DNA from 4 places in the Vreelandella sp. 2A-K22 genome. Region 4 is predicted to be linked to each of the others. Evidence: riboswitches for the same ligand, from Rfam matches in the RefSeq annotation. Region 4 holds a riboswitch; each other region holds the start of a gene.

Region 1 (4,208 bases), on a different contig from region 4:
GCATGGGCACGTGGCCGGGGCCTTCGATCATCACCTGCACATCGTGCTTCCAGGCAATATGGGTCAGCTCGCCCAAGGTTTTTAGCTCCGCCATCTGTGCTTCGTCATTGGCATCGGCCACTGAGCCAGGACGCAGGCCATCACCGAGGGAGAACGCCACATCGTACTGCTTGCAGATCTCGCAGATCTCCTCGAAGTGGGTGTACAAGAAGCTCTCCTGGTGATGGTACAAACACCATTTGGCCATGATCGAGCCGCCGCGGCTGACAATGCCGGTGACCCGCTTGGCGGTGAGCGGTACATAGCGCAGCAGTACGCCCGCGTGAATGGTGAAGTAGTCCACGCCCTGTTCGGCCTGCTCGATCAGCGTATCGCGGAAGACTTCCCAGGTGAGGTCTTCGGCCACGCCTTTGACCTTTTCCAGCGCCTGATAGATAGGCACTGTGCCAATCGGCACCGGAGAGTTGCGCAAAATCCACTCGCGGGTTTCGTGGATGTTCTGCCCAGTGGAGAGATCCATAATGGTGTCCGCGCCCCAGCGGATGCCCCAGGTCATCTTATCCACCTCCTCTTCGATAGAAGAAGTCACCGCTGAGTTACCCAGATTACCGTTAATTTTGACCAGGAAATTACGGCCAATAATCATCGGCTCGCTTTCTGGGTGGTTGATGTTATTGGGAATAATCGCCCGCCCTCTGGCGACTTCATCACGCACAAACTCAGGGGTGATTTCTTCCGGCAGGCTGGCGCCAAAGCTCTGGCCTTTGTGCTGATGGCCCAGAATGCGCTCTACTTCAGCGGTACCTAGCGCTTGACGGCGCTGGTTTTCGCGCAAGGCGATAAACTCCATTTCCGGGGTGATAATGCCCTGGCGGGCGTAGTGCAGCTGGGTCACGTTCTTGCCCGGTTTTGCTCGGCGTGGTGTGCGGGTTAGATCAAAGCGCAGCTGGGCAAGCGTCGGGTCGTTGGCGCGGCGGTTGCCGTAATCAGACGTGGGGCCTGATAGAAATTCGGTATCGTCACGCTCTTCAATCCAGGCTCGGCGTAGTTCCGGCAGACCGCGGCGCAGGTCATTGTTAGCATCCGGATCGCTATAGGGGCCTGAAGTGTCGTACACCAGCAGTGGCGGGTTCTCTTCATCAATGCCGGTGGTTTTGGTCGGCGACAGTGAAATTTCCCGGAACGGCACACGGATATCCGGGCGCGAACCTTCGATATATACCTTACGTGAGCCGGACAGCGGCGCAATGGCGGCGGCATCGACCTGGGCGGTTTCGGCTAAAAAGTGGCTGGTTTTGCTTGTTACGGTCTTAGTCATTACGGTTGTTTCCTTGTGTTGTTTTGCTGAATTAGTGGGTGAGGTCTTGGTCTATCAGCTCTAGGCCCATCTGCCAGAAGTCGATTTCCAGGCGGGTGGCGTCGCGGAAGATCTTGCTCAGTTCGGCAAAGCGGGCGGGGGTAATGTCGGCAAGGCGGATATTCAGCCATTCAAGCTCCGCCTGCATGGCGGCCTGAAACTCCTCGCCTTCGTACATGGCTATCCAGGCGTCGTAAGGGTTTTGTGCGCCGCGCAGGGTGGAAGGCTGGGCGTTTAGCCAGTTGGCGATTTCGCCGTAGCCCACCAGGCAGGGGGCCAACGCCACGTGCAAATCCAGCAGGTCGCCGCGGTTGCCGGTATCTAACACATAGCGGGTGTAGGCAAGCGTCGCTCTGGCTTCGGGAAGCTCCTCCAGTTCTTGCTCGGAAATCCCCCACTCCTGACAAAAGCCCACGTGCAGGCCCAGCTCCACATCCACAATGGCTTTCAAGCCTTCATGGGCTTGGCGAAGATCGGCGAGGGTGGGGCTTTTGTAGGCAGCCAGCGCATAGGCGCGGGCGAAGTGAATCAAAAACAGGTAGTCCTGCTTTAAATAGTGGCGAAACGACGCCCCGGGCAGCGTGGCGGTGCCTAGCTGGCGCACAAAATCGTGCTCAATATAGGCGCGCCAATCTTTCTGGCAAGCGGTAGTGAGATCAGTAAAGCGGTAGCCCATGACTCCTCCGGTGGTAATGATCCGGAGGGCGGGCGAAAAAGATCGAGGGAGTGGCGCAGAAGGGCGGCGTGCGATCGTGAGAGAGCAGCCGTGGCCATCGCTTGATCCCTACGCCGGTACCCTCGCTGCGAACTTGTGTAAGTAGCAGCGCATTAGCCGGATCAGGTTCTGCGGGATCAGCGCTCGGCAGCATTAATTGCTACGCCCTGCGCCATCTCAGCCGGATTTCACCGGCACCCCGTCAAGCTGTTCGTTGGTGGAGTGTAGGAGGCGGGTGAGGGAGATGCAAGGGTGTATGACATGGAAAGTTATCGGGAAACAATTTATTAGCATCATTACAGCGATGAGAGTTTAGGTGCTGTAATGGCGTTTCATGGCATCGGTACGTGAATTATTATACAGTTGAGTAACAAGTGGCTGTTTTACAGCCACTGCTATTTCGAATGTGAACCGTAGGAAGTTGCATGACCAACACGAACTCGATTTTAGGCGTCTATCTCAGTGATTCGCTCGACCTTGATGCCATTTATGGTAACGCCTTGCGCGATGAAGCGAGTGATGTCGTCCTGCGCCATCCCCATGAGATCGATAACCCCGAAGATGTGCGTTTTGCGATCTGCTGGTTGCCCAATGACAAGGCTTTCGAGAGCTATCCTAATCTTGAGCTGGCGATGTCTATCGGTGCCGGTGTTGATGCCCTGCTGGCGCATCCTGGCCTGAGCGATGAAGTACATATCGCCCGGGTGCGGGATCCACATCAGGCCGACTTGATGGCGGGTTTTGCCGCGCATGAGGTGCTCCATCGTGAGCGTGAGTTCACCACCCTGGAGCAAAATGCTGCCAAGGCGCATTGGGCGCCATTGACGATGCGCGCGCCAGCATCAAGAAAGGTGGCGGTGCTGGGACACGGCACCATGGGGCGCGCCGTGGTGAAAGCGGTGGCCGCGCTTGGCTTTTCTGTACACGTAGCCTGCCGCAGCGAGCCACAAGCGCCGGTTGAAGGCGTGACCTATCTGACAGGTGACGGGGCTGTCATGGCGGCAGCGGATGGCGCCGATTATCTGATCAATGTGCTGCCACTGACGGCTACCACTGAAAACGTGCTTAACAAGGCGCTGTTCGCGAAGCTCGCCAAAGACGCTTGGTTGGTGCAGATCGGTCGGGGTGAGCACTTGGTCGAGGACGATCTTCTCCTAGCGCTCGAACACGGCCATTTGGGTGGGGCGAGCCTGGATGTGTTCCGTGCAGAGCCGCTGCCTGCGGATCATCCCTTCTGGCAGCATGAGTGCCTGCGCATCACACCACACATTGCCAGTGATTCGTTGCCAGAGGTGGTCGCAGGGCAGGTTGTCGACACCGCCCGCGCCCTTCGCGATGGGCAGCCGCTTGCCATGGGCGTTGATCGGGCGCGCGGTTACTGACGTAAACGCTAACCACGTTGCATGACAATCACTTTGCTGCAAAGGAACACCTGATGAGTCTCGATAAGTCTCAACGCACCACGACGAGCAACGCCGAACAAGAAACCCGCATCGCGCTGGCAGCCTGCTATCGTCTGGCCGCCCACTATCGCATGACGGATCTGATCTACACTCATATTACCGCGCGGGTGCCTGGTGAGAAGGGACGTTTCCTGATCAACCCTTACGGTTGGCGTTGGGAGGAGATTACGGCTTCTTCGCTGGTGAAGATTGACGTTGATGGCCATAAGATTGATAACAGCCCAGAACAAGTGAATCCGGCTGGTTTCACCATCCATTCCGCGATTCATACTGCTAGCCACCATGCGGCCTGGGTGATGCATACCCACACGCGCGCTGGCGTGGCGGTGTCGTCGCTGGAGTCGGGCCTTGAAACACGGCTTAACCAGATTGCGCTGCAGTTTCACGAACGGGTGTCTTACCACGATTATGAAGGCATTGCCCTGGATCTGGCTGAGCGTGAGCGAATAGTGGCAAGCCTTGGCGACAACCCGGCGCTGGTGTTGCGTAACCATGGCCTGCTGACGACCGGTGCGTCGGCTGCAGAGATGTTCAACAATATGTTTTATCTTGAGCGTGCCTGTGAGCTACAGGTGGCGGCGCAGTCTACTGGCCAGCCCTTACGGCTGGTGCCAGAAGAGGTGGCGCGGCACGTGGCGCGCCAATACGACCAGACTATTCATGAAGACGGCGA
Region 2 (4,208 bases), on a different contig from region 4:
GTTTGTCGACAATCTCTAATGGTTGCTGCCTTCCCGGTATCGTGAGGTAGACTGGGCGATTATCTCCGTCTTGATAGGAAATACCATGCTCTCCATTGCGGTAGGTCGGATAATCGACTCCGGTGGTTTGAGGATGAGTGTCGAGGATGTAATAGGAGCCGCCAGGTTTAAGTACGCGCATTACTTCCGTAGTGATGCGTACTAGTTCACGTCTTTCGGGAATGTTAATAAACAGAAAACAACTAATGACAGCTTCAAAACTGTTATCAGGAAATGGCAAATTTGGACCATGGATTTGCTCAAAGCGAAGACGGTTAGTGCCTGCGGATATTGCTTGTTCAATCATTGTTGGAGAGATGTCAACACCGGTGACATAGTCGAATCCGTCGTCTCTTAATCTTCTGGACACTTTGCCGCTGCCACAGCCGTAGTCCAATACACTAATTCCCTTGCCATAAGAGCAGGTTAACTCCGCGATGAGTGGTTGATAGCCAAAAGCATTCTCCACCCAATCATCATAAGCGTCAAAAAGCTCGGCGATATTTTGTTCAGTCCAATTAGTATTCATAAAAATAAATCCCCTAATATTTGCTCATGTATGAATGCTTGTACTATCCCCAGCGATTAATAAGAAACGGTTGATAGTAGGGGTTAATTATCTCTAACGCCTTTTGAGGCAGCGCATTCCCTATCTTGATTTGGCGATAGATCCAGAACAACATCAGCACATCTCGCCAATACGTCGTTAGGTTAAGATTAGCCATATCATTAAACGTCAACAAGCCGCTACGGATCTCTGACTCATATTCCAATAGTTTGCGTATGGTCGTCGGGGAGGTGCCAATTGGCATTAAAGGTACTGTGCCTGGCTGGGGTATAGTTTCATTACTATTCAAAAGTTCAAGCGCACGCTCATGTGTGCTTTCATAGACGTGAATAGAACCAACTTGATGTGTGTAGTGACCGATTTTGCAGCCTATGCGGGCAGCAATATACTCTTGCAAGAAAGTAAAAGAGAAAATATCGTTCAGCATGCCAACGTAGGCATCATTTGCACGCATATAGCTGACCATGTTCAACTTTTCTTCGCGGAGTAGCAACTGAAGACCCAAGGTACATGAAACGTCGATATTGCGTCGATAAAGATCTTCTTCCGCACTAAATATTTGAAGGACAGCGCGCTTACTGTCGGGATCGTCATTTTTAAGGATATCAATCACTCGTTCGATTTGATCGAGCGTGTCTGCACCAAAGTTTTTAAGACGAGCTCCGTAACCAGTACCAGGTAAGCTTATACCATCTGGGCTGTAGCGTTGCATTGAAGGGGCGTACCAGGAAATAAATGCTAAGTCGTTTTTACCTGATAAATACCATAACGCTTCTGCATAATTAAAAACAATATTTTGTTTGCGTATTTTGCTTAGACAAAAACGATCAGGAGGATTGTCGAGTCGGATATTGAAGCCAATGAGTTCTCGCTCTTTATTTCCTCTAGGTGAGTTAACATATTCATATTCAAAGCAGATTTTATGCAGTGTATCTCTGTAGAGGCTGGTGAAATTCGTATAATGTTTGTGCATCATTATATTCATCTCTTTCGGTGGGCAAAGAGGCGTATTTTGCTGATACGAATGATGGCGAGTAGTTTAAAAAGCTGAATTGGAGCCGTGAATCGCGTTTGATTTTTCTTTGATGGCCAAACTGTGCAAATTAAAGGCTTTCACGACAGTATCTGCGACGTGATCAGCTAAGGCTTCATTGAAGTTGAGTTCTCCGTTTATAACTTTCGCCCAGCGGCAGTCCGCAGCATCATCACCAGGCCGTAGCTCGCCATCAACGTAGTGACATAAAAGGGCAACCAAGGCGAAGTGGTGGTGACTTCCCTCTGGGTCATATCCGATTACTTCTACTACATCAATTAACGGTCCTACCAATGCTGTGATACCGGTTTCCTCCATTAATTCGCGCTTTGCTGCACAATGTAGGCTTTCTCCCGGTTCCACTGATCCTCCGGGGAAGCCCCAAGTGCCCCGTTGAGGTTCTTTACTGCGTTGGACGAGGAGAACTTCATTATTACGCAGAGTTACGGCGATTGCTGCCAAGCGTGGCTTGGCAAGTACGGAGTTCAGGCGGTTTTTATCAGACGTGTTAAAAGGGGAGGTACTACTGAGCGTAGATGCGTTAGCGGGCGTTGAGTTACCTTGCGACACGATACACTCCTGCATTGAGATTCGGATAATACAGGCGTAGGTGTCAAAACAGATTCATATATGGTTTATGTCCGTCCCTACGCCGGTATCAGCCGGATCAGGTTCAAAGGGTTTGGATCACTCCATCTCAGCCTGAATAACAGGCACCCCTCGGAAAAGTTACTGTTACTATGAGTTTTAGTATAAGTCAATATTTGGGGGGGCAATTCAATGCGGCTTGGCGGACGCCGGGGCGGTTTTGACACCTTCTTCGCACACTTGGCTAACGGCTAACGGCTAACGGCTAACGGCTAACGGCTAATTGGCCCGGCTTATTCGCCAAAATCACCGCCCGCCGCGGTGCAGGGTAGCCTTCAATGGTGCGGGTGCGGTCGTTGGGGTCGAGAAAATCAGCCAACGATTGGTAGGTCATCCACTCCGTCGAGCGCTGCTCGTCTAACGTGGTAACGGCTTCATCGACCACGCGCACGTTGGTAAAGCCGCAGCGCTCCAGCCAGTGGCAGAGTGCTTGAGAAGAGGGCAGGAAGTAGACGTTGGGCATGGCGGCGTAACGTTCGCCGGGCACAAATACGGTCTGCTCGTCGCCTTCGACTACCAGGGTTTCTAGCACCAGCTCGCCGCCCGGAACTAACGCGGCTTTTAGCTGCTGAAGATGTTCCAACGGGGCTGGGCGATGGTAGAGCACGCCCATGGAAAATACCGTATCGAAAAAGCCCAGGTTCTCCGGCACATCTTCTATACCCACTGGTAAAAACTGAGTTCTGCCGTCATCGGTATCGCCGACGAAGTGGCGTACCGCCTGAAATTGCCAGTAGAAGCGCGGCGAAGGGTCAATTACTAATACGAAAGCAGCCCCTGCCCCAGCCATCCGCCAGGCGTGGTAACCGCTGCCACCCCCCACGTCGAGTACCTTACGGTATTTTAGCGGCGCCAAGTGGGGAGCCACTCTCTGCCACTTCCAGTCCGAGCGCCACTCGGTATCAATATGAATGCCACCCAGTTGAAAAGGGCCCTTTCGCCAGGGGGCGAGTTTTCTTAGCAGGTTAAAACACTGGCGCTGCTGGCTATCGCTAAGATCGAGATCAACGCTGACGGTGTCGCTGTTTAAATCCACGCGCCGCTCAGCGGGCAGCGCCGGAAGCTTGGCCACGGCTTTTTCCCAGGCGGATAAATCGCCGTGGCGGTTACGGTCAAGCCCGTGAGCTAACTGCTCGGGTAGCTTCGCTAGCCAGGGCGTTAGCGAGGCATCAAGCGTGGCTTGATCTAAAAACGCCTGATAAATTGCGCGATGATCGTCGGGTAGTGGCGCCACCTTTAACCCTCCTTAAACGCAATCAGCGAGGCAAAGTTAAGGTACTGGAACCAGGTCATCGAACGTGGAAAACCTGCTTGTTTCAAACGACCATGAAGTGCATCGAGGGTATCCGGCACCAGTACGTTCTCAAGAGCGGTGCGCTTCTGGCTGATTTCCAGATCACTGTAGCCATTGGCGCGCTTGAAATCGTGGTAGCGTTCTACCCGCCAGGCGTTGTCGCGCTCGTCGGCGTCGACGGTTTTCTCCGAGAGAATCAGCACGCCGCCGGGTTCCAGCGCTGCATAAAGCCGCGCCAGTAGTGCATCGCGGTCGGCGGCGGGTAGAAACTGTAGGGTAAAATTGAGAATGATCATGCCCGAAGACGCATACTCTAGGGTACGAATGTCGGCTTCTTCGACCTGCATAGCGTACGCTGGGCACTCGTCAGCAAAGGTTTGCCGAGCCTGGGCGACCATGGCGGGCGATAGGTCAACGCCCGTATAGCGAAAGGCGTCAGGCGCCAGCGCCCCTGCCAGCGCAAGGCCGGAAGCGCCCAGCGAACAGCCTAGATCATAGACATGGGCGCCATGGCGCAGGTGGCGCTGGGCAATTAAGCTCAACATGCCGAGAATTTGCCCGTAGCCGGGTACCGATCGGCGGATCATGTCAGGGAAACAGGCGACCACCTTTTCGTCGAAAGAGAA
Region 3 (4,208 bases), on a different contig from region 4:
AGTATCCCTTGGGCGCGGACTAGATAGCGTTCTCCGGCCTCAGTGAGATGTAGTCGTCGCGTGGTGCGTTGTATCAGTCGCGCGCCCAATGTCTCTTCCAGTGCCATGACCTGGCGGGATACGCGAGTGCGGGAAATATCCAGCGCTTCAGCAGCGCGGGTATAGCTACTCAACTCGGCTACCCGCACAAAAGCGACGATATGCTCTAACTGATTCATGACGCCGAATCGGCTTGGAAAATCTGAAAAGCGCGCGCTGCCTGGTAAGGGTCGGGCTGGCCACAAATGGCCGATATCACCGCTAAACCGTTCGCTCCCGCGCGCTGTACGCTAATCGCATGATCCGCTTTCAGCCCACCAATGGCCACGCTGGGCAGTGGGCACGCCTTGACCAGCGCCGCTAAACCGCCAAAGCCGATGGGCTGGGCGTGATCTTGTTTGCTCTCGGTGGCAAACACGGGACCAATCCCGACATAATCGAGTAGCTCAAACGGAGAGACTTGCAGCTGGGCGATAGTATTGATCGACAGGCCGATAATCGCTTGCTCACCTAGTACCCGGCGCGCTTGCTGAACGGCTGCGTCGCTCTGACCGACATGCAGGCCATCTGCCTGGCTTTCTAGTGCCACCTGCAAACGGTCGTTAATGATCAGCGGGATACCGGTGCCCGCCAGAAGCGCTTTTAACCGTTTGGCTTGGGCAATCATCTGTTCGTCGCTGGCATGCTTGTCACGCAACTGCACGATGGTGACACCGCCTTTTACCGCTGCCTCAACCGTTTGTTCCAAACCATGCTCTTGGCAGAGCGTGGCATCGGTGACCAAGTAGAGCGATAGATCAAGCGGCATGGATTGCCTCCAGTTGGGCATAAGTAGTGAGGTCGTCAGGGGTGAGTTGATACAGCGCATCCAGCAGTGCCACTTGAAAGCTACCAGGCCCGTTGGCGTGGCTGCCCGCACGCTCTCCTGTGACCGCAAAGCAGGCCAGCGCGGCTGCCGTTGCACCCAGTGGGGCGTCGCGGTTGGCAGCCACAAATCCCGCCACTAGCGCGCTCAGCCCACAGCCAAGCGTTGTTACACGGGGCATCAAAGGATGGCCACCGTTAATGCGGTAGTGCTGTGTGCCGTCCGTCACCCAGTCGCTTTCACCGGTCATCGCGACAATACAGCCGTGTTTTTGCGCTAATGCTATTGCAGCGTCCACGGCTTGGTCGGTGGCGGCTGTGGCGTCCACGCCGCGGCCTTGGCTAGCTAAACCGTTAAGGGCAAGAATTTCAGACGCATTGCCACGAATCACGCTGGGTTTAGCGGCCAGCAGCTTCGCGCACAGCGTTTGGCGATAGCGCGTGGCGCCAACGGCGACGGGATCTAATACCCAGGGAATGGCATGCTGATCGGCAGTCGCTGTGGCGGTGAGCATAGCGTCAGCCCAGTGGGCAGAGATCGTACCGATATTAATCGACAGCCCCGCGGAGATAGCCGTGAATTCAGCCACTTCTTCAGGCGCATGCAGCATGGCGGGCGACGCGCCGGTGGCTAACAGCAGGTTGGCAGTGCTGTTCATGGCCACATAGTTGGTCATGCAGTGAACCAGCGGTGTCACTGAGCGCAGCGTCTCAAGGTAATCGCCAAGCGGGCGTAGGGTCATAGCATCCTCCCGGCAGGGAGGTGGTAAGCGTTACCACGACTCCCTACGCCGGTGTTATCCGGTTCAGGTTCAAAGGGTGCTTCTCAGCCCAACCGTAACGGAGGGCGCCCCTGTCGAGGGATTACTATCCTTGCCTGAAGTAGCCCTGTAAAGCCCCGGATGCGGACGATAGCAATCTAACGAAACGAAATACGCGTACCGTAGGTAAGCATTTCATCAGGTGTCATCGCTTTACCCTCGACCCCAATCATCTCGTCACCACACTGGTCGGCGAAGGTTAGCACGCCGTGGGTCAAACCCAGTTGGCCCAGGGTATCGCGGATTTCGCCCGTGCCCAGAAAAGTACTGACGTGGCCCTTGTTATCGCTCAGCTCAGACACGCCGTTAGCATGGTGAAAACGCACTTTGTAGATTCCATCCATCGACTCGACTTCAACAATCGGCGAAAAACCGTTGTGAAGCGCATTGGAAAGCTGTTTTAGCGTCAGGTGGTCACCCAGCGTCATATCGATCGCACTCATGGAAAACTCCTGTGGACGCCTCAAAGGTGGGGCATCACTCATGTTGCGGGAACTGCTTTTTGTAAAGCTTATGAAGAATAAGTGTAGGGTTTTTGTTTAGTATTGCCAGTGCGCTTATCGGCACCTCGATACGACACTGCCTACGTGCTTGTAAGGGCTGTTATTATGGTCATAAAGCCCCCATGGTAAGCGGTACGTGAAGCTCAATGGATTCAATGATCAACATCAGCGATAGGAGAGCAAAATGAGTTTTCAAGGCGAGCAGCATCCTGGCGTCGTGGCTACGCCGCCCCAAACTCAAGGGTTTCGTTTAAACCACACCATGCTGCGGGTGAAAGACCCTGAGCAGGCATTGGCGTTCTACTCAAAAGTGTTTGGTATGCAGGTGATGCGGCGGTTGGATTTCGAAGAGATGCAGTTCTCGCTCTACTTCCTGGCCAACCTGGAACCCAGCGACAGCGTTCCGGACGATGCACAAGCGCGTACCGCCTGGACGTTTAGCCAGAAAGGGCTGCTGGAGCTGACCCACAACTGGGGGACTGAAGACCAGGAAGATTTCGCCTATCACGATGGCAATGCCGAACCCCAGGGCTTTGGGCATATCTGCTTCAACGTACCGGATTTGGCAGCGGCCCAGGCGTGGTTCGACGAGCATGACGTCACCTTCGTCAAACGCTCCGATCAGGGCAAGATGAAAGATGTTATCTTCGTTAAAGACCCGGATGGCTACTGGATCGAAGTGATTCAGGCAGACCTGATGGTGGGGAAGAGCGACTCTTGAGGCACGCCAATGGCTGAACTACTGTTCCGGCTGCGCCATGTGACCGACGAAGAGGCCATGGAGGTGCGTGACCTGCTCGCTGCCCATGGCTTTGATACCTATGAAACCCAGGCGGGCTTTTTCCGCCTGGGCGTTGACGCGATTTGGCTGCGCAATCCACATCAGCACGACGCTGCCATCGCGGCGTTAGAGGCCTACCAGGCGGAGCGCCTTGAGCGCGCCCAACGCGAGCATCAGGCGGCGGTTGAGCGGGGTGACGCGGAGACGCTGTGGCGTCGTTTGGCCGCTCACCCGGTGCAGGTCGTGTTAGTACTGCTAGCAGTGGGGCTTATTGCCGCCCTTACGCTGCTGCCGTTCCTGGGTATGTCGCGAAGCTAAGCGGCTGGCAGATGGCCGCGTTTGAGGTACATCATGACGCCATCATCACCGGCGGTAAGTGCCGGAGCAGAACCGCTGGGGTAGCGGCACCAGGTGCCTGCCGTGTAACTCTGTTCGCTATCGCTCAGTGTGCCTTCCAGAATCAAAAACTCCAGCCCGCCCAGCAGCGTGGGGTAGGTAATGGAGGTGCCCGCCGACCAGCGCTCCAGGCTGGTGCGCTCCTGCTTGTAGGTGTGCAGCATTTTATAGGCAATGCGCGGGCGTCGATCAGGCTGCCAGGGCAGCCGATGCGCTGGCACTGCCAACTGTAGCGTGTCGTTGGGGTCAAACTGGTGCAGTTTGACAAATATCAGCGCGCCTTCCTCGCCAATTTGCGGGGTATGGCCGGTGCCAATGGGGTTTCTTAAGTAGCTGCCCGCCGCGTAGCGCCCATGCTCATCGGCGAACACGCCTTCCAATACCAGAATCTCTTCGCCGCCGCCGTGGGTATGCCGCTCAAACTTTGTATTGGGGGCGTAGCGCACCAGGCTGGTAGCGCGAGCAACTTCATCACCAATCCGGTCAAACATCATGCGCTCTACCCCCGCGCTGGGGGAATCGACCCACTGATACTCTTCCGGGGTAACACAGGCAAAGTGGCTAAAATCGGCGTTTAGACGCATGGGAAAGGGCTCTTCGCAGTGAAGGTAAGTGACGGGGGAGGGTGCTAGTCTCCTTATCGACAGCAAAAAATGCAACTTTCGGTTGTTTGATCTTCGTTATATCGCCATAAAAAACACCCCAACCATTGGACGAATATCCAACGATTGGGGTGCAGTTCACGAAGGCGGCATCAGGTTGTCTGGCTGCTTGCTTAGGGCGCTTCAGTCAGTTTGGTAAGAA
Region 4 (4,208 bases):
GTGTGGTTATGCCTGATGCTAACCGTAGTCAGGCGATCAACAACCTGCTGGGCTCAGCTTTTGGCGCTGCGGGCCAACGCTGCATGGCGAACTCGGTAGTGGTGCTTGTCGGCGAGGCACGCGAGTGGCTAAGCGATATAGTAGATGCGGCGCGAGCAATGAAAGTAGGCCCAGGCACTCAGCTTGATGCGGACTTGGGCCCGCTGGTGTCACCTGCTGCCCGTGATCGTGTACTACGTTTAATCGATGCAGGGGAGAAAGAGGGCGCCAAACTGATGGTTGATGGTCGCAAGGTTCAGGTAGAGGGTTACCCCAACGGTAACTTCGTGGGGCCGACCCTGTTTGCCGATGTAACCGCCGATATGACCATTTATCGCGAAGAGATTTTTGGCCCCGTGCTGTGTGTGGTCAGTGTTGAAACCCTGGATGAGGCGATTGCCTTTATCAATGCCAATCCCAATGGCAACGGTACCTCCATCTTTACTAACTCAGGCTGGGTAGCGCGCCGGTTTGAAACCGATATCGATGTTGGACAAATTGGTATTAACGTGCCAATCCCCGTACCGGTCGCTTACTTTAGTTTCACCGGGTCAAGGGCTTCAAAGCTGGGCGATTTAGGGCCCAATGGTAAGCAGGCGATTGCATTCTGGACACAAACAAAAACCGTAACGGCACGTTGGTTTGAACCCGAGAATGTTTCCAGCGGTATTAATAGCACGATTTCGCTGGGTTAAAAAAGTGGCGCTAACTGGCTCCGCTTAAGCGGGGCCAGTTGCTAACGAGGTCGGTTAACCGCTTGGCAGATTAAGCCAGGTGGCTGGCTTAAAAGTTGTCAAACAGCGGAAGGCTCTCTTCAAGCAGCTGTTCAATGGGGCCGAGCTGGCTTTCATGCAATACTAACAGCGACTCCTTACCCATAAAGTGTTCAGCGGGGGGGACGAGCAGAGCAAACTCACCCTCTTCAAGGTGAAACTCATGTATTTCGCGCATTCCCAGCGGAGTTACACACTGCGTGCAGCGGTAGGTGTCATCTTCGCCATAAATCAGCCGATGGTACATTTTAAACAGCGTATATAGTGCCAAACCACCCTCAAAGGCTGGCCAGCGCGCAGGGGTCTCGCGAATATCGTTGGTAAGGTCTTGCCCTTCGGCTTCGGCGTCTGCAATTGCATTGGCAAGCGGGGCGGCAAGAATGGCGCTGTTGTCGGCAGGTAACGGTGTGTTGTGCTTAGAAGCGTGTTCAAAATCTTGTACAGCGCGCTTAAAGTCAGGAACGCCATCAAGAGTATAGTCGACATGCTGGAGGTCTTCGGGCTCACAGCCGCCATTTTCCCAGCCATGAATGACGCGAAGTGTCATTTGACCCCGTGTCATTGGGCGGGCAAGCAGCATATGTAGCATTATACGAATGTGCAGCTGACGCTCATCGGTATCATTTTCAAATGCTCGGTAAGGGTCAGTAAACAGCTCGTTTAGACGACCGGGGGTATGTTCCTTGGCTTCGTTATGGCTCATGACAGTGTCCCTTTGAACGAACTGTTTATTAAGAGTAGCGCATGTTTTTTTGTCACAGAACGAATCTTCAGTATGGCGAGTAGGGCGGCTGAATAAAAGCCTCTTAATTCAGCTTTTTGTTACACAACCGCTAAGCCGTTTTTATGAGATGGCTAAACTTAACAAGAAAGAGGTGAGCATGTCTTCATCATTAAGTCGTTTTAACGTGCCTGAAACATTGGATGACCTGCCTGACGATATTCGCAGTACCATTTTGACCGTTCAGGGTAAAGCGGGTTTTGTGCCCAATGTCTTTCTGATGTTGGCCCATCGCCCTGCTGAATTTCGTGCTTTTTTTGCCTATCACGATGCGTTGATGGAGCGCGAATCAGATACCCTCACCAAAGCCGAAAAAGAGATGATTGTAGTGGCTACCAGCGCACGTAATCGCTGCCTATATTGTGTGGTTGCTCACGGGGCACTGGTGCGCATTTACAGTAAAGACCCGCTACTCGCTGACCAAGTGGCGATCAACCATCGGGTGGCGCCGATTAGCGAGCGCCACCGGGTGATGCTCGATTTCGCCATGCACTGTGCCATCGATGTGGGTGAAATGACTGATGAATGGCTTGCCCGCCTGCTGGAAGTAGGCTTTAGCCAAGAGGATTGCTGGGATATAGGCGCGATCGCGGCGTTTTTTGGCTTGTCGAATCGGTTGGTTACCCTGGCAGGTACGCCACCCAATGAGGAGTTCTACCTGATGGGGCGAGTGCCTCGCTAAGAGGCGACCAGCGCACCTTAACTTTACTAAGCTATGATTTTGATTGAGAATAGTTCTTGAGACAGCGCTTCGAAAAGTACCCAAAAACGTACTTAGAAAAAGCGCTTAGCAAAACACCTACATTCACTGTCGCCAGGGGAGCCCTGCATAAAAGGGCTGAGATGCGGCTACGCAGACCCTGGAACCTGATCCGGTTCGTACCGGCGGAGGAAGTGCGACATGCTTTACCTAACGTTAGCCGTGCTTGGTGCGGCGCTGTGCTGCTTTGCTTACTTAGGCCTCCGGGCTCGCTGGGTGAATGGCCCACTTGATGACTATGTCACCGCCCGTAACTCGCAAACGGCATCTACCCTGGGGCTCTCCTTCCTTGCCTCCGGCATGGGCGCATGGATTCTCTTTGCTCCTCCTGAAATCGGCGCCTTTGTTGGCCCGCTGGCCCTGGCAGGCTATGCATTAGGCTCTGCGCTGCCGTTTATCGTCTTGGGGCTGTATGGGCCGAAGATTCGCCGGGCGTTGCCCGAGGGGCGCAGCATCGCCGAGTTTGCCGAAGCGTGCTATGGCCCTGGTGTAAGGCGCTGGGTAACGCTGGTATCAATCGCCTATATGGCGTGCTTTTTAGCTGCCGAGCTAACCGCTATTGGCGCCATTACCGCGCTGCTTTCCGATGTGCCCCCCGCACTGGTGATTATTGGCGTGGCGCTTACCACGCTCATCTATACTGCGGCAGGTGGTCTACGGGCCAGCCTTGCCACTGACCGTTGGCAGGCGTGGTTGTTACTGGTACTGCTGTGTGTGGTCGGTGGCATGGCCCTATGGCGGCTTCCCACTATTCCCAACGAGGCTGCGCTTCCTGCCATTCCCATCACCAGTGCGCTCAGCGTAGCGTTAACGCTAGTGATCGCGGTTACCGCGGCCAATCTCTTCCATCAAGGCTATTGGCAGCGCGTGTGGGCCGCTCAAGACGATCAAAGCCTGGGGCGCGGGGCATGGTTAGGTGGCGCAATGACGGTAGTCGTCGTCATGGTGATTGGTGGTCTGGGTGTATTGGCCGCGATGAGTGGTGTGCCATTAGGCGAGCCGCCGATGCCATTTTTTGCCCTGTTAAGTGATGCTCCTGTTTGGCTGACGCTACCCGCCTTGGTATTAGCGGTGACCTTGGTGGCCTCCAGTGTTGATACGCTGCAAAATGGTATTGCCTCGTTGGTGGTCGCGCGCAGCGAGCAGCAGGGCGTATCACTGGTGGCTGCCCGCTGGGTGACAGTGGTAGTAATGGTACCGGTGGTATTAATTGCCTTGCAGGGGTTGTCAGTACTGCGTCTGTTTTTGATTGCCGACCTGCTGTGTGCTGCCATTGTGGTACCTGTGCTGTTGGGCCTGTGGCAACGAATGACGCCACTGGCCGCCATTGTAGGTGGCATCGCGGGGCTGCTGGGTGCCATTCTCCCAGGGTGGTTAAGCCAAGGAAGCTTGGTCGCCGGGATGGTGGCCGCCAGTTTTCCGGGCAGTGTCCCTACCTTGGGGCCATTCGTCGGGGCGTTAATCGCCTCAACGCTGGTGAGTGTGCTGTTAGCCTACTTAACGCTAGCTATTCGCAAGGACATCCATGATTCGAACTCTTCTGACTACCCCTGAAGGTGAGACCCACGAGGGGGATGAAAGCCTGTTGGCTGTCTGGCAGGCGACGCCTGGCAGCCATATCTGGATCGATATGCAGGGCGAGTCCCAACAAAGCGAGCGGGCGATTTTAGAGGCGTTTGAGTTTCACCCCATGGCGATTCAAGATGCCCACAAAGAGCGCCATCCGCCAAAAATTGAAGAGTTTGATAATCACACCTTGATTATTTATCGTGGCATCTCCTCCTTTGATGCCGAACTAAACTATCTGCCTCAACAGGTCTGTTTCTTTGTGGGGGAGCGATTTCTGGTCACCCTC

What was found. Region 4 has a riboswitch for thiamine pyrophosphate ahead of ACW17M_RS08215 (sodium:solute symporter family transporter). Riboswitches for the same ligand answer to the same signal wherever they lie in the genome.
Region 1: it holds a riboswitch for thiamine pyrophosphate, as region 4 does, so the genes downstream of both, tenA (thiaminase II) here and ACW17M_RS08215 (sodium:solute symporter family transporter) in region 4, are expected to answer to the same signal.
Region 2: it holds a riboswitch for thiamine pyrophosphate, as region 4 does, so the genes downstream of both, ACW17M_RS02930 (NUDIX hydrolase) here and ACW17M_RS08215 (sodium:solute symporter family transporter) in region 4, are expected to answer to the same signal.
Region 3: it holds a riboswitch for thiamine pyrophosphate, as region 4 does, so the genes downstream of both, thiM (hydroxyethylthiazole kinase) here and ACW17M_RS08215 (sodium:solute symporter family transporter) in region 4, are expected to answer to the same signal.

Annotation. Positions count from the first base shown of each region.
Region 1 is NZ_JBSUGC010000006.1:245,660-249,867, reverse strand. It holds gene thiC (phosphomethylpyrimidine synthase ThiC) at 1-1,318, opposite strand, end outside; gene tenA (thiaminase II) at 1,350-2,033, opposite strand; TPP riboswitch at 2,122-2,284, opposite strand; gene ACW17M_RS10595 (NAD(P)-dependent oxidoreductase) at 2,498-3,454, shown strand; gene ACW17M_RS10590 (class II aldolase/adducin family protein) at 3,508-4,208, shown strand, end outside.
Region 2 is NZ_JBSUGC010000002.1:134,567-138,774, forward strand. It holds gene ACW17M_RS02920 (class I SAM-dependent methyltransferase) at 1-568, opposite strand, end outside; gene ACW17M_RS02925 (thymidylate synthase) at 612-1,583, opposite strand; gene ACW17M_RS02930 (NUDIX hydrolase) at 1,647-2,210, opposite strand; TPP riboswitch at 2,268-2,371, opposite strand; gene cmoB (tRNA 5-methoxyuridine(34)/uridine 5-oxyacetic acid(34) synthase CmoB) at 2,494-3,522, opposite strand; gene cmoA (carboxy-S-adenosyl-L-methionine synthase CmoA) at 3,525-4,208, opposite strand, start outside.
Region 3 is NZ_JBSUGC010000016.1:148,772-152,979, forward strand. It holds gene ACW17M_RS20465 (LysR family transcriptional regulator) at 1-218, opposite strand, end outside; gene thiE (thiamine phosphate synthase) at 215-847, opposite strand; gene thiM (hydroxyethylthiazole kinase) at 837-1,646, opposite strand; TPP riboswitch at 1,670-1,768, opposite strand; gene ACW17M_RS20480 (hypothetical protein) at 1,823-2,167, opposite strand; gene gloA (lactoylglutathione lyase) at 2,412-2,948, shown strand; gene ACW17M_RS20490 (DUF6164 family protein) at 2,958-3,326, shown strand; gene ACW17M_RS20495 (cupin domain-containing protein) at 3,323-3,988, opposite strand; gene ampC (class C beta-lactamase) at 4,180-4,208, opposite strand, start outside.
Region 4 is NZ_JBSUGC010000005.1:76,812-81,019, forward strand. It holds gene ACW17M_RS08200 (CoA-acylating methylmalonate-semialdehyde dehydrogenase) at 1-734, shown strand, start outside; gene ACW17M_RS08205 (hypothetical protein) at 823-1,515, opposite strand; gene ACW17M_RS08210 (peroxidase-related enzyme) at 1,694-2,275, shown strand; TPP riboswitch at 2,400-2,505, shown strand; gene ACW17M_RS08215 (sodium:solute symporter family transporter) at 2,495-3,907, shown strand; gene corA (magnesium/cobalt transporter CorA) at 3,879-4,208, shown strand, end outside.